One region of the Citrobacter sp. MNAZ 1397 genome, then DNA from elsewhere that is predicted to be linked to it. Evidence: predicted binding sites of a transcription regulator. Region 1 holds the regulator's gene; each other region holds the start of a gene.
The links. The regulator sigma-54, encoded in region 1, starts transcription at its own class of promoters, with help from an activator protein. The targets are predictions, from matches to a motif close to GTTGGCACANNTTTCGCTNT.

Region 1 (3,285 bases):
AGATGGTTTTATCCGCCAGACGCTTGGCCACCAACGAAAGCGTATGCAGGTGGGTTTTGGTCTGATCGGCGGGAACCAGAAGCGCGAAGAGCAGATCGACTGGCTGGTTATCAATAGCATCGAAGGCGATGGGTGTTTCCAGTTGCACAAAAACACCAACGGCACGAAGAGTATCTTCTTCGAGTTTTCCGTGAGGGATGGCGATACCGTTACCAATACCGGTACTGCCCATTTTCTCACGCGTCAGGATCGCTTCGAAGACCACTTGTGGTGGCAGGCTCAACTGCTTTGCTGCCAGTTCACTGATAATTTCCAGCGCACGTTTCTTGCTCTGGCAGTGAACACCACTACGGGTACATTCCTGGTTAAGGACATTGCTCAATTGAAGAGCGGAATCGTTATTCATCATAATTTCACCTAAGCGTCGCCAGTGCAGACACCCTGCCGGGTTGCGGCAGGGTGATACGCGCCAGACGAGTGCCCGGACAATTAGTGTTGTTTCAGTTTATCTTTATGTTTCGTGAGTTGCCGCGCCAGTTTATCAATTAAACCGTCGATGGCAGCATACATGTCTTGTCCTTCCGCACTGGCATGAATCTCCCCCCCGTTTACATGCAGGGTCGCATCCGAGATATGAGTCACTTTCTCCACTTTCAACACAACATAGACCTGATTGATCCTTTCGAAATATTGTTCGAGTTTGGCAAATTTCGCGGTAACGAATTCGCGCAGGGCCTCGGTTATCTCGACGTTATGTCCTGTGATGTTAAGCTGCATAGTGTCTTCCTTATCGGTTAAGTCACACCAGCTGTTTGCGCTGATTAGACGGCGGAATGGATAAAGACTCTCGATACTTCGCAACGGTTCGCCGCGCTACCATAATACCCTGATCGGAGAGCATGGTAGTCAGCTTACTGTCACTCAACGGCTTCGCAGGATTCTCTGCGGCAATTAATTTCTTCACCAGTGCGCGGATAGCCGTCGACGAGGCTTCGCCACCGCCTTCGGTATTCACATGGCTGGAGAAGAAATATTTAAGCTCAAAGATGCCACGCGGACTGTGCAGATATTTTTGGGTCGTGACACGGGAAATCGTGGATTCATGCATCTCGACGGCCTGAGCGATATCGGCCAAAACCATCGGTTTCATAAATTCTTCGCCTTGCTCGAAGAACGCCTGCTGCTGTTCAACAATGCAGCGGCTCACCCTTAACAGGGTGTCGTTGCGACTCTCAAGGCTTTTAATCAGCCATTTCGCTTCCTGCAGATTGCTACGGATAAACTGGCTGTCGGCATCGTTACGCGCACCACCGCACATGGCGGCATAGTGCTGATTGATCTGCAAACGAGGGATGCTGTCGGAGTTGAGCTCGACCGTCCAGCGCCCATTGTGCTTACGCACCAGGACATCAGGGATAACATACTCGGGCTCACCTGTCTGGATTGACTGACCCGGACGTGGATCAAGAGACTGGATTAAATTGACCGCCTCTTTCAGCACTTCTTCTTTCAGACGTGTTACGCGCATCAGCGTACGGAAGTCGTGGTTTGCGAGCAGATCCAGATGATCGCTGATGATTAAACGCGCTTCCTCACACCAGGGGGTCTCTTTGGCAAACTGAGAGAGCTGGATCAACAGGCAATCGCGTAGATCTCTGGCCGCGACGCCAACCGGATCGAAACGCTGAATACGTTTCAGTACCGCTTCGACTTCATCCAGACCGATCTCTTCATCGCCCATGCTTTCCAGGATGTCTTCCAGCGGAACGGTGAGATAACCTGTGTCATCAACAGCGTCGACAATTGAAGTCGCAATGGCGCGATCGGTGTCTGAGAAAGGGGTGAGCTCCACCTGCCACATCAGGTAATCTTGCAGCGACTGGGTGGTCTCTCCCTGATAAACAGGCAGTTCATCGTCAAGATAATCGGTGCTGCTGCCAGACGGGGTGCCAGCGGTATAGATTTCATCCCAACTGGCGTCCAGGGGCAACTCTTCGGGCATCTCTTTTTGTTCGAGAGCGTCGGCAGTATCCAGGCCTTCATTATCCTGAGATTGTTGCGCATCCACTTCTTCGTGAAGATCGGTTTGCTCAAGCAATGGATTACTTTCCAGAGCTTGCTGGAGTTCTTGCTGAAGTTCCAACGTGGACAGTTGCAGCAGGCGAATAGCCTGTTGCAACTGTGGCGTCATGGCTAGCTGTTGGCTGAGCCTTAATTGCAAACCTTGCTTCATATTCAGAGCAGTACTCTCCGACTAAACACGTCAATAAACCCTACCCTATCAGAGTCTGAAGTCTTCCCCAAGATATACGCGCTTAACATGTTCGTCTTCAAGGATTTGCTGAGGCGTACCGTGCGCGATCAAATGCCCCTGGCTGACAATATAAGCACGCTCACACACCGCCAACGTTTCGCGAACGTTGTGATCGGTAATCAACACGCCAAGCCCGCTATCACGCAGGTGCTCAATGATGCGTTTGATATCAATGACCGATATCGGGTCAACGCCGGCAAACGGTTCATCCAGCAGGATAAATTTAGGGTTTGCCGCCAGCGCACGAGCAATTTCGACACGACGGCGTTCGCCGCCAGAAAGCGCCTGCCCCATATTGTCGCGCAGATGTTCAATATGGAACTCTTCCATCAACTCATTCGCCCGATCCACGCGCTGTTCGGATGTGAGATCATCGCGAATTTGCAGTACTGCCATGAGATTGTCAAATACACTCAGGCGCCGGAAAATAGAGGCTTCCTGCGGCAAGTAGCCGATACCGCGACGCGCCCGGGCATGCAGCGGCAGCAGGCTGATATCTTCATCGTCGATGATGATATTGCCCGCATCACGCGACACGATACCCACGACCATGTAGAACGTTGTGGTTTTACCTGCACCGTTAGGACCGAGCAGCCCGACAATTTCGCCTGAATTGACTGTCAGACTGACATCTTCCACCACACGGCGGCCTTTGTAGGCCTTGGCGAGATTCTTTGCAGTTAATGTTGCCATAACGAATTAATTACTCTTTTTTTGCGCCGGAGCCGGGGTTTGATTGTTGTTCTTATCCTGCAACTGCGACGGCACCAGAACCGTCGTCACGCGTTTACCTTTATCGCTGAAAGCCTGCATTTTCTGCTCTTTCACCAGATAGGTAATTTTGTCGCCCGTGATGTTGCTATCAAGCTGTTCAAGGTAGGCATTGCCTGTCAGGACCACGAAGTCTTTTTCCAGCTCATAGTGCATCTGGGAAGCATGGCCTTTTACGGGTTTGCCGCTATCCTGCATCT
Region 2 (3,285 bases), on a different contig from region 1:
TGCCGTCACCCGTGTATGCGGGAACAGGCGCAGGTTGAACTGCTCAGCGAAATCCCCCGCCGACTGGCGGGTAAGATCTCTGGCACGCTGTCCAAGGCTGATGACATGGCTCAGATCCGGCTTGTTGTACTCATCCATATTGTCACTGGCGATAAGCGTCAGCGGCGTGGTGGTATCTGTCTTACGGATGTTTTTGACCAGTTGTCTGGCGGCAAATCCCGAGCCAATAATCACGATACCTGCGCTCATACCGCCTCCGTTGCCAGCACATCGAAGACTTCTTTGCCCAGTGAACATTCCGGGCAAAGAAAAGTATCCGGCACATCGCACCAGGCGGTTCCTGGCGCCACATCCTGCAGTGGCTCGCCTTTTGCCGGATCGTAAACCCACTGGCAGACGCTGCATTGCATAGACGGACCTAAATCAGCGGCGGCTTTTGCGGCACAGGCACAGGCGGACTCCTCAACCGGGGTGGTTTTAAGCGGTGTTGGCAGCGGAGCGAGCGCCCACTGGCGGGCAATTTCCCGACCGTGTTGACGGCAGAGTTCCAGCGCGTCGATATCCGGACGCCATTTGGCTTTCAGGCTCAACGACATCTCAAATCCCGCATCCTGTAGACGGGTGGACAGACGATCCACCGCGCCGCCGCTCCAGCCGTGCGAGCCGAAGGCGCTGGCACGTTTGTTACGAAAACGCAGACCGGTTATCTCTTCGACCAGACCGGCGATTTTCGGCATCATCACGTTGTTCATGGTGGAGGTGCCAACCAGCACGCCTTTGGAGCGGAAGACGTTGGTCAGGATGTCGTTTTTGTCGCTGCGGGAGACGTTGAAAATTTTCACCGCCACGTTCGGGTCAACTTCGTTAATGCCCTGGGCAATCGCGTCCGCCATCATGCGGGTGTTATTCGACATGGTGTCGTAGAAGAGGGTGATACGGTCTTCCTGATAATCCGCTGCCCATTTCAGGTACAGCTCCACGATCTGCGTTGGGTTCTCACGCCATACCACGCCGTGCGAGGTGGCAATCATGTCCACCGGCAGGTTGAAGCCGAGGATCTCGGTGATTTTCGGCGTCACCAGGCGGCTGAACGGCGTGAGGATATTGGCGTAGTAACGCTGGCACTGCTCGAACAGTTCGGTCTGGTCCACTTCGTCGTTGAACAGGCGTTCATCGCAGTAGTGCTGGCCGAAGGCATCGTTACTGAACAGCACCGCATCGCCGGTCATATAGGTCATCATGCTGTCCGGCCAGTGCAGCATCGGGGTTTCGACGAAAATCAGTTGCTTGCCATTGCCGATATCCAGGCTGTCACCGGTTTTTACGGTGTGGAAATTCCACTCCGGATGGTGGTGGTGACCGTTGATGGAGTCGATGGCATTGGTGGTGCAATAAATTGGGGTGTTCGGAATGTAAGACATCAGCTCGGTGAGCGCGCCCGCATGGTCTTCTTCTGCGTGGTTGATAATGATGTAGTCAATGGCGTTGAGATCGATCTCCGCGCGCAGGTTCTGCACAAATTCGCGGCTGAATTTATGATCGACGGTATCAATCAGTACGTTTTTGCCTTCACGGATGAGATAGCTGTTGTAGCTGCTGCCGCGCAGCGTTTTGTATTCGGTCCCGTGGAAGTCACGCACTTCCCAGTCACGTTGCCCAACCCAATGAATGTTATTTTTTACGTGAATAGCCATTTTTGTTTACCTGTTCTGTATTAAAAAGATGTGATAGCTATTTCAAGATGCGTGCCAATTTTTATTTAATTGATTTGTATGTATTTATTTTTATTTAACCCCTGATGGGTAGTCGAAATGACTATGAAAAAGACTGTCATTATGACAACCTGCATTGTCAAAATGACTGCGAGGCGATGATGAGTTTTTCGGTAAATGTGCTGGCGGGTATCGCCATTGAATTACAGAGCGGCATTGGCCATGCCGACCGTTTTCAGCGTCTGATTACCACGCTGCGCCAGGTGCTGGAATGTGACGCTTCGGCACTGCTGCGCTATGACGTGCGACAATTTATCCCGCTGGCAATTGATGGCCTTGCGCAGGATGTGCTGGGACGGCGCTTTACGCTGGAAGGGCACCCGCGGCTGGAGGCGATTGCCCGTGCCGGGGATGTGGTGCGTTTCCCGGCAGACAGCACGTTGCCGGACCCGTATGACGGGCTGATCCCCGGCCAGGAGAGCCTGAAAGTGCACGCCTGTGTGGGGCTGCCCCTGTTTGCCGGACAGAGCCTGATTGGCGCGCTCACCCTTGATGGCATGGCGCCGGATCAGTTCGATAGCTTTAGCGATGAAGAACTGCGTCTGATTGCGGCGCTGGCGGCAGGGGCGCTCAACAATGCGCTGCTCATTGAAAAACTCGAAAGCCAGAATATGGCGCCCGGCCTGCCGACCATCTTTGAACAGGTCGCGCACACCGAAATGATCGGTCTTTCACAGGGCATGGCGCAGCTTAAAAAAGAGATAGAGATTGTCGCCGGTTCCGATTTGAACGTGCTGATAAGCGGCGAGACCGGCACTGGCAAAGAGTTGGTAGCAAAAGCCATCCATGAAAACTCGCCCCGTGCGACAGACGCGCTGGTCTATCTTAATTGTGCCGCGCTGCCGGAAAGCGTGGCGGAAAGCGAGCTGTTTGGCCATGTCAAAGGGGCGTTTACCGGGGCCATCAGCAACCGTAGCGGTAAATTTGAAATGGCCGATAACGGCACGTTGTTTCTGGATGAGATCGGCGAGCTGTCGCTGGCGCTGCAGGCAAAGCTACTGCGGGTGCTGCAATACGGCGATATTCAGCGTGTCGGGGACGATCGCAGCCTGCGGGTGGACGTACGCGTACTGGCCGCCACCAACCGTGATCTGCGTGAAGAGGTGCTGGCCGGGCGTTTTCGCGCCGATCTGTTTCACCGCCTGAGCGTGTTTCCGCTGGTTGTTCCGCCGCTGCGTGAACGCGGTGAGGATGTGGTGCTACTGGCAGGGTATTTCTGCGAGCAGTGCCGTCTGCGCCTTGGCCTGGAGCGTGTGGTGCTCAGCCCCGGCGCGCGGGCGCATCTGCTGGCCTACCGTTGGCCTGGAAATGTGCGGGAGCTGGAACATGCTATCCACCGTGCGATTGTGCTGGCGCGCGGTACGCGAAGCGGGGATGACATCGTACTGGAAACGCGCCATTTTGCGCTGAACGATGAGGCGGAACAGAGTATGGTGACCCGCCAGGCATTCTCCGTGGAGAGACAAAATTTGCGGGAAGCGACCGATAATTTTCAGCGTACCGCCATTCGTCA
Region 3 (3,285 bases), on a different contig from region 1:
TACCGTCAGGTCGTTAGAACGGCTGTGAATACCGATGATCTGGCCTTCGTAAACTTCTGCGCCATGGCCCAGGAACAGCTTACCGCGGTCCTGCAGGCTGAACAGTGCAAACGCAACTGCTTTACCCTGGCCGTTGGAGATCAGAACACCGTTCTGACGCTGGCCCACATCGCCCGGACGAATGTCGTCGTAGTGGCTGAAAGTGGAGTACAGCAGACCAGTACCGGAAGTCATGGTCATGAATTCTGAACGGAAGCCGATAAGCCCACGGCTTGGGATCACGTAGTCGAGACGTACGCGGCCTTTGCCATCTGGATTCATGTTTTTCAGGTCGCCTTTACGCTCCCCCAGAGCCTGCATCACAGAACCCTGGTGCTGCTCTTCGACGTCCAGCGTTACGTTTTCGAACGGCTCTTGTTTACGGCCATCGATTTCGCGGAAGATAACTTTCGGACGGGAAACCGCCATCTCGAAACCTTCACGACGCATGTTCTCGATCAGTACAGACAGGTGCAGCTCACCACGACCAGAAACGCGGAACGCATCAGCGTCTTCGGTTTCTTCAACGCGCAGTGCAACGTTGTGCACCAGCTCTTTGTTCAGGCGGTCAAGGATCTGACGAGAGGTAACGTACTTACCTTCTTTACCGCAGAACGGCGAGGTGTTTACGCAGAAGAACATGGTTACGGTCGGCTCATCAACAGACAGCGCCGGCAACGCTTCAACATTCTGCGTATCGCAAATGGTGTCAGAGATGTTCAGCTCGCCGAGACCGGTGATCGCGATAATGTCGCCTGCTTCCGCGATGTCGCTCTCAATACGCTCAAGACCCAGGTGGGTCAGAACTTTACCGACTTTACCGTTACGCGTTTTGCCTTCGCTATCAATGATAGTGACCTGCTGGTTCGGTTTCACTTTACCGCGTTTGATGCGGCCGATACCGATAACGCCAACGTAGTTGTTGTAGTCCAGCTGGGAGATTTGCATCTGCAGCGGGCCATCAAGGTCAACGTTCGGTGCCGGTACACGATCAACGATAGTCTGATACAGCGGGGTCATGTCTTCCGCCATGTCTTCGTGATCCAGACCCGCGATACCGTTCAGCGCTGAGGCGTAAACGATAGGGAAGTCCAGTTGCTCGTCGGTAGCGTCGAGGTTAACGAACAGGTCAAATACCTGGTCAACAACCCAATCAGGACGCGCGCCCGGACGGTCAACTTTGTTGATAACAACAATGGGTTTCAGGCCGTGAGCAAAGGCTTTTTTGGTCACGAAGCGCGTCTGCGGCATCGGACCATCCATTGCATCAACGACCAACAGAACGGAATCTACCATGGACATGACACGTTCAACTTCACCACCGAAGTCGGCGTGCCCCGGGGTATCAACGATGTTGATACGGTAATCATTCCATTTGATAGCGGTGTTTTTAGCCAGGATGGTAATCCCACGCTCTTTCTCCAAATCGTTGGAGTCCATCACTCGCTCTTGAGTTTCGGCACGCGCATCAAACGTACCGGATTGCTGCAGCAGCTTATCGACCAGGGTAGTTTTACCATGGTCAACGTGCGCGATGATGGCGATGTTACGCAGATTTTCGATCACAACTTTGCCTCAGGCATTTAGAAATAGCGCGTTATTGTACACGGATTAATCGCACTACAAAACAGGATCACAAACATCCCCCGCAAACAAGGATTGCAGGGTTGCTTTGTGATCATTTTCACGAAGCGAAATTGGGCTGCTCAACGCGAGTTGCACCAATTCGGTGCTTGATGTTCACATTCAGGCACTGAATTAGTGCAACGTAACCATCATGGTGCAGCCCTTTTGCACTATGGTGCGCATAATAGCGCCTTTTTAGTGACATTTAAAAGTTGGCATAGATTTCGCTTTATCTTTTTCATGGCAACAACGACAGGTTAGCGCCGTAATTGTAGACCTCGTTACCACGACGACAATGATAAATCCGGGAGAGTTTAAGTATGTCCGCTGAACACGTTTTGACGATGCTGAACGAGCACGAAGTCAAGTTTGTTGATTTGCGCTTCACCGACACTAAAGGTAAAGAGCAGCACGTCACGATCCCAGCTCATCAGGTTAATGCTGACTTCTTTGAAGAAGGCAAAATGTTTGATGGCTCCTCGATTGGTGGCTGGAAAGGCATTAACGAATCTGACATGGTACTGATGCCGGACGCCTCTACCGCTGTCATTGACCCGTTCTACGAAGAACCGACTCTGATCATCCGTTGCGATATCCTTGAGCCGGGCACCATGCAGGGCTACGATCGCGACCCGCGCTCCATCGCAAAACGCGCTGAAGAATACCTGCGCGCAACGGGCATCGCAGACACTGTGCTGTTCGGGCCTGAGCCAGAATTCTTCCTGTTCGACGACGTACGTTTCGGCAGCTCAATTTCAGGTTCCCATGTTGCTATCGATGATATCGAAGGCGCATGGAACTCCTCCACCAAATACGAAGGCGGTAACAAAGGTCACCGTCCGGCTGTTAAAGGTGGTTACTTCCCGGTTCCGCCAGTGGATTCCGCACAAGACCTGCGTTCTACCATGTGTCTGGTCATGGAAGAGATGGGCCTGGTTGTTGAAGCTCATCACCACGAAGTCGCCACTGCTGGTCAGAACGAAGTGGCAACCCGCTTCAACACCATGACCAAAAAAGCGGACGAAATTCAGATCTACAAATATGTGGTTCACAACGTTGCTCACCGCTTCGGCAAAACGGCAACCTTTATGCCGAAACCCATGTTCGGTGATAACGGTTCCGGTATGCACTGCCACATGTCTCTGTCCAAGAACGGCGTAAACCTGTTCTCTGGCGACAAATATGCGGGTCTGTCTGAGCAGGCGCTGTACTACATCGGCGGCGTAATCAAACACGCTAAAGCGATTAACGCCCTGTCTAACCCGACCACCAACTCCTACAAACGTCTGGTCCCGGGTTACGAAGCACCGGTAATGCTGGCTTACTCTGCCCGTAACCGTTCTGCTTCCATCCGTATCCCGGTGGTTGCATCCCCGAAAGCACGTCGTATCGAAGTGCGTTTCCCGGACCCGGCTGCTAACCCGTACCTGTGCTTCGCAGCGCTGCTGATGGCTGGCCTTGATGGTATTAAGAACAAGATCCACCCGGGCGAAGCGATGGACAAAAACCTGTATGACCTGCCAGCTGAAGAAGCGAAAGAAATCCCGCAGGTTGCAGGTTCTCTGGAAGAAGCACTGAACTGCCTGAACGAAGACCGCGAGTTCCTGACTGCGGGTGGCG

Region 2: a site for sigma-54 is predicted at 1,734-1,753, ahead of norV (anaerobic nitric oxide reductase flavorubredoxin). Genes of this name have one in related genera too.
Region 3: a site for sigma-54 is predicted at 1,877-1,896, ahead of glnA (glutamate--ammonia ligase). Genes of this name have one in related genera too.

The regions. Positions count from the first base shown of each region.
Region 1 covers NZ_JAKIVH010000004.1:342,038-345,322, reverse strand. The annotation lists gene ptsN (PTS IIA-like nitrogen regulatory protein PtsN) at 1-409, opposite strand, end outside; gene hpf (ribosome hibernation promoting factor) at 490-777, opposite strand; gene rpoN (RNA polymerase factor sigma-54) at 800-2,233, opposite strand; gene lptB (LPS export ABC transporter ATP-binding protein) at 2,282-3,007, opposite strand; gene lptA (lipopolysaccharide ABC transporter substrate-binding protein LptA) at 3,014-3,285, opposite strand, start outside.
Region 2 covers NZ_JAKIVH010000005.1:87,887-91,171, reverse strand. The annotation lists gene norW (NADH:flavorubredoxin reductase NorW) at 1-249, opposite strand, end outside; gene norV (anaerobic nitric oxide reductase flavorubredoxin) at 246-1,694, opposite strand; gene norR (nitric oxide reductase transcriptional regulator NorR) at 1,874-3,285, shown strand, end outside.
Region 3 covers NZ_JAKIVH010000006.1:117,718-121,002, forward strand. The annotation lists gene typA (ribosome-dependent GTPase TypA) at 1-1,605, opposite strand, end outside; gene glnA (glutamate--ammonia ligase) at 1,986-3,285, shown strand, end outside.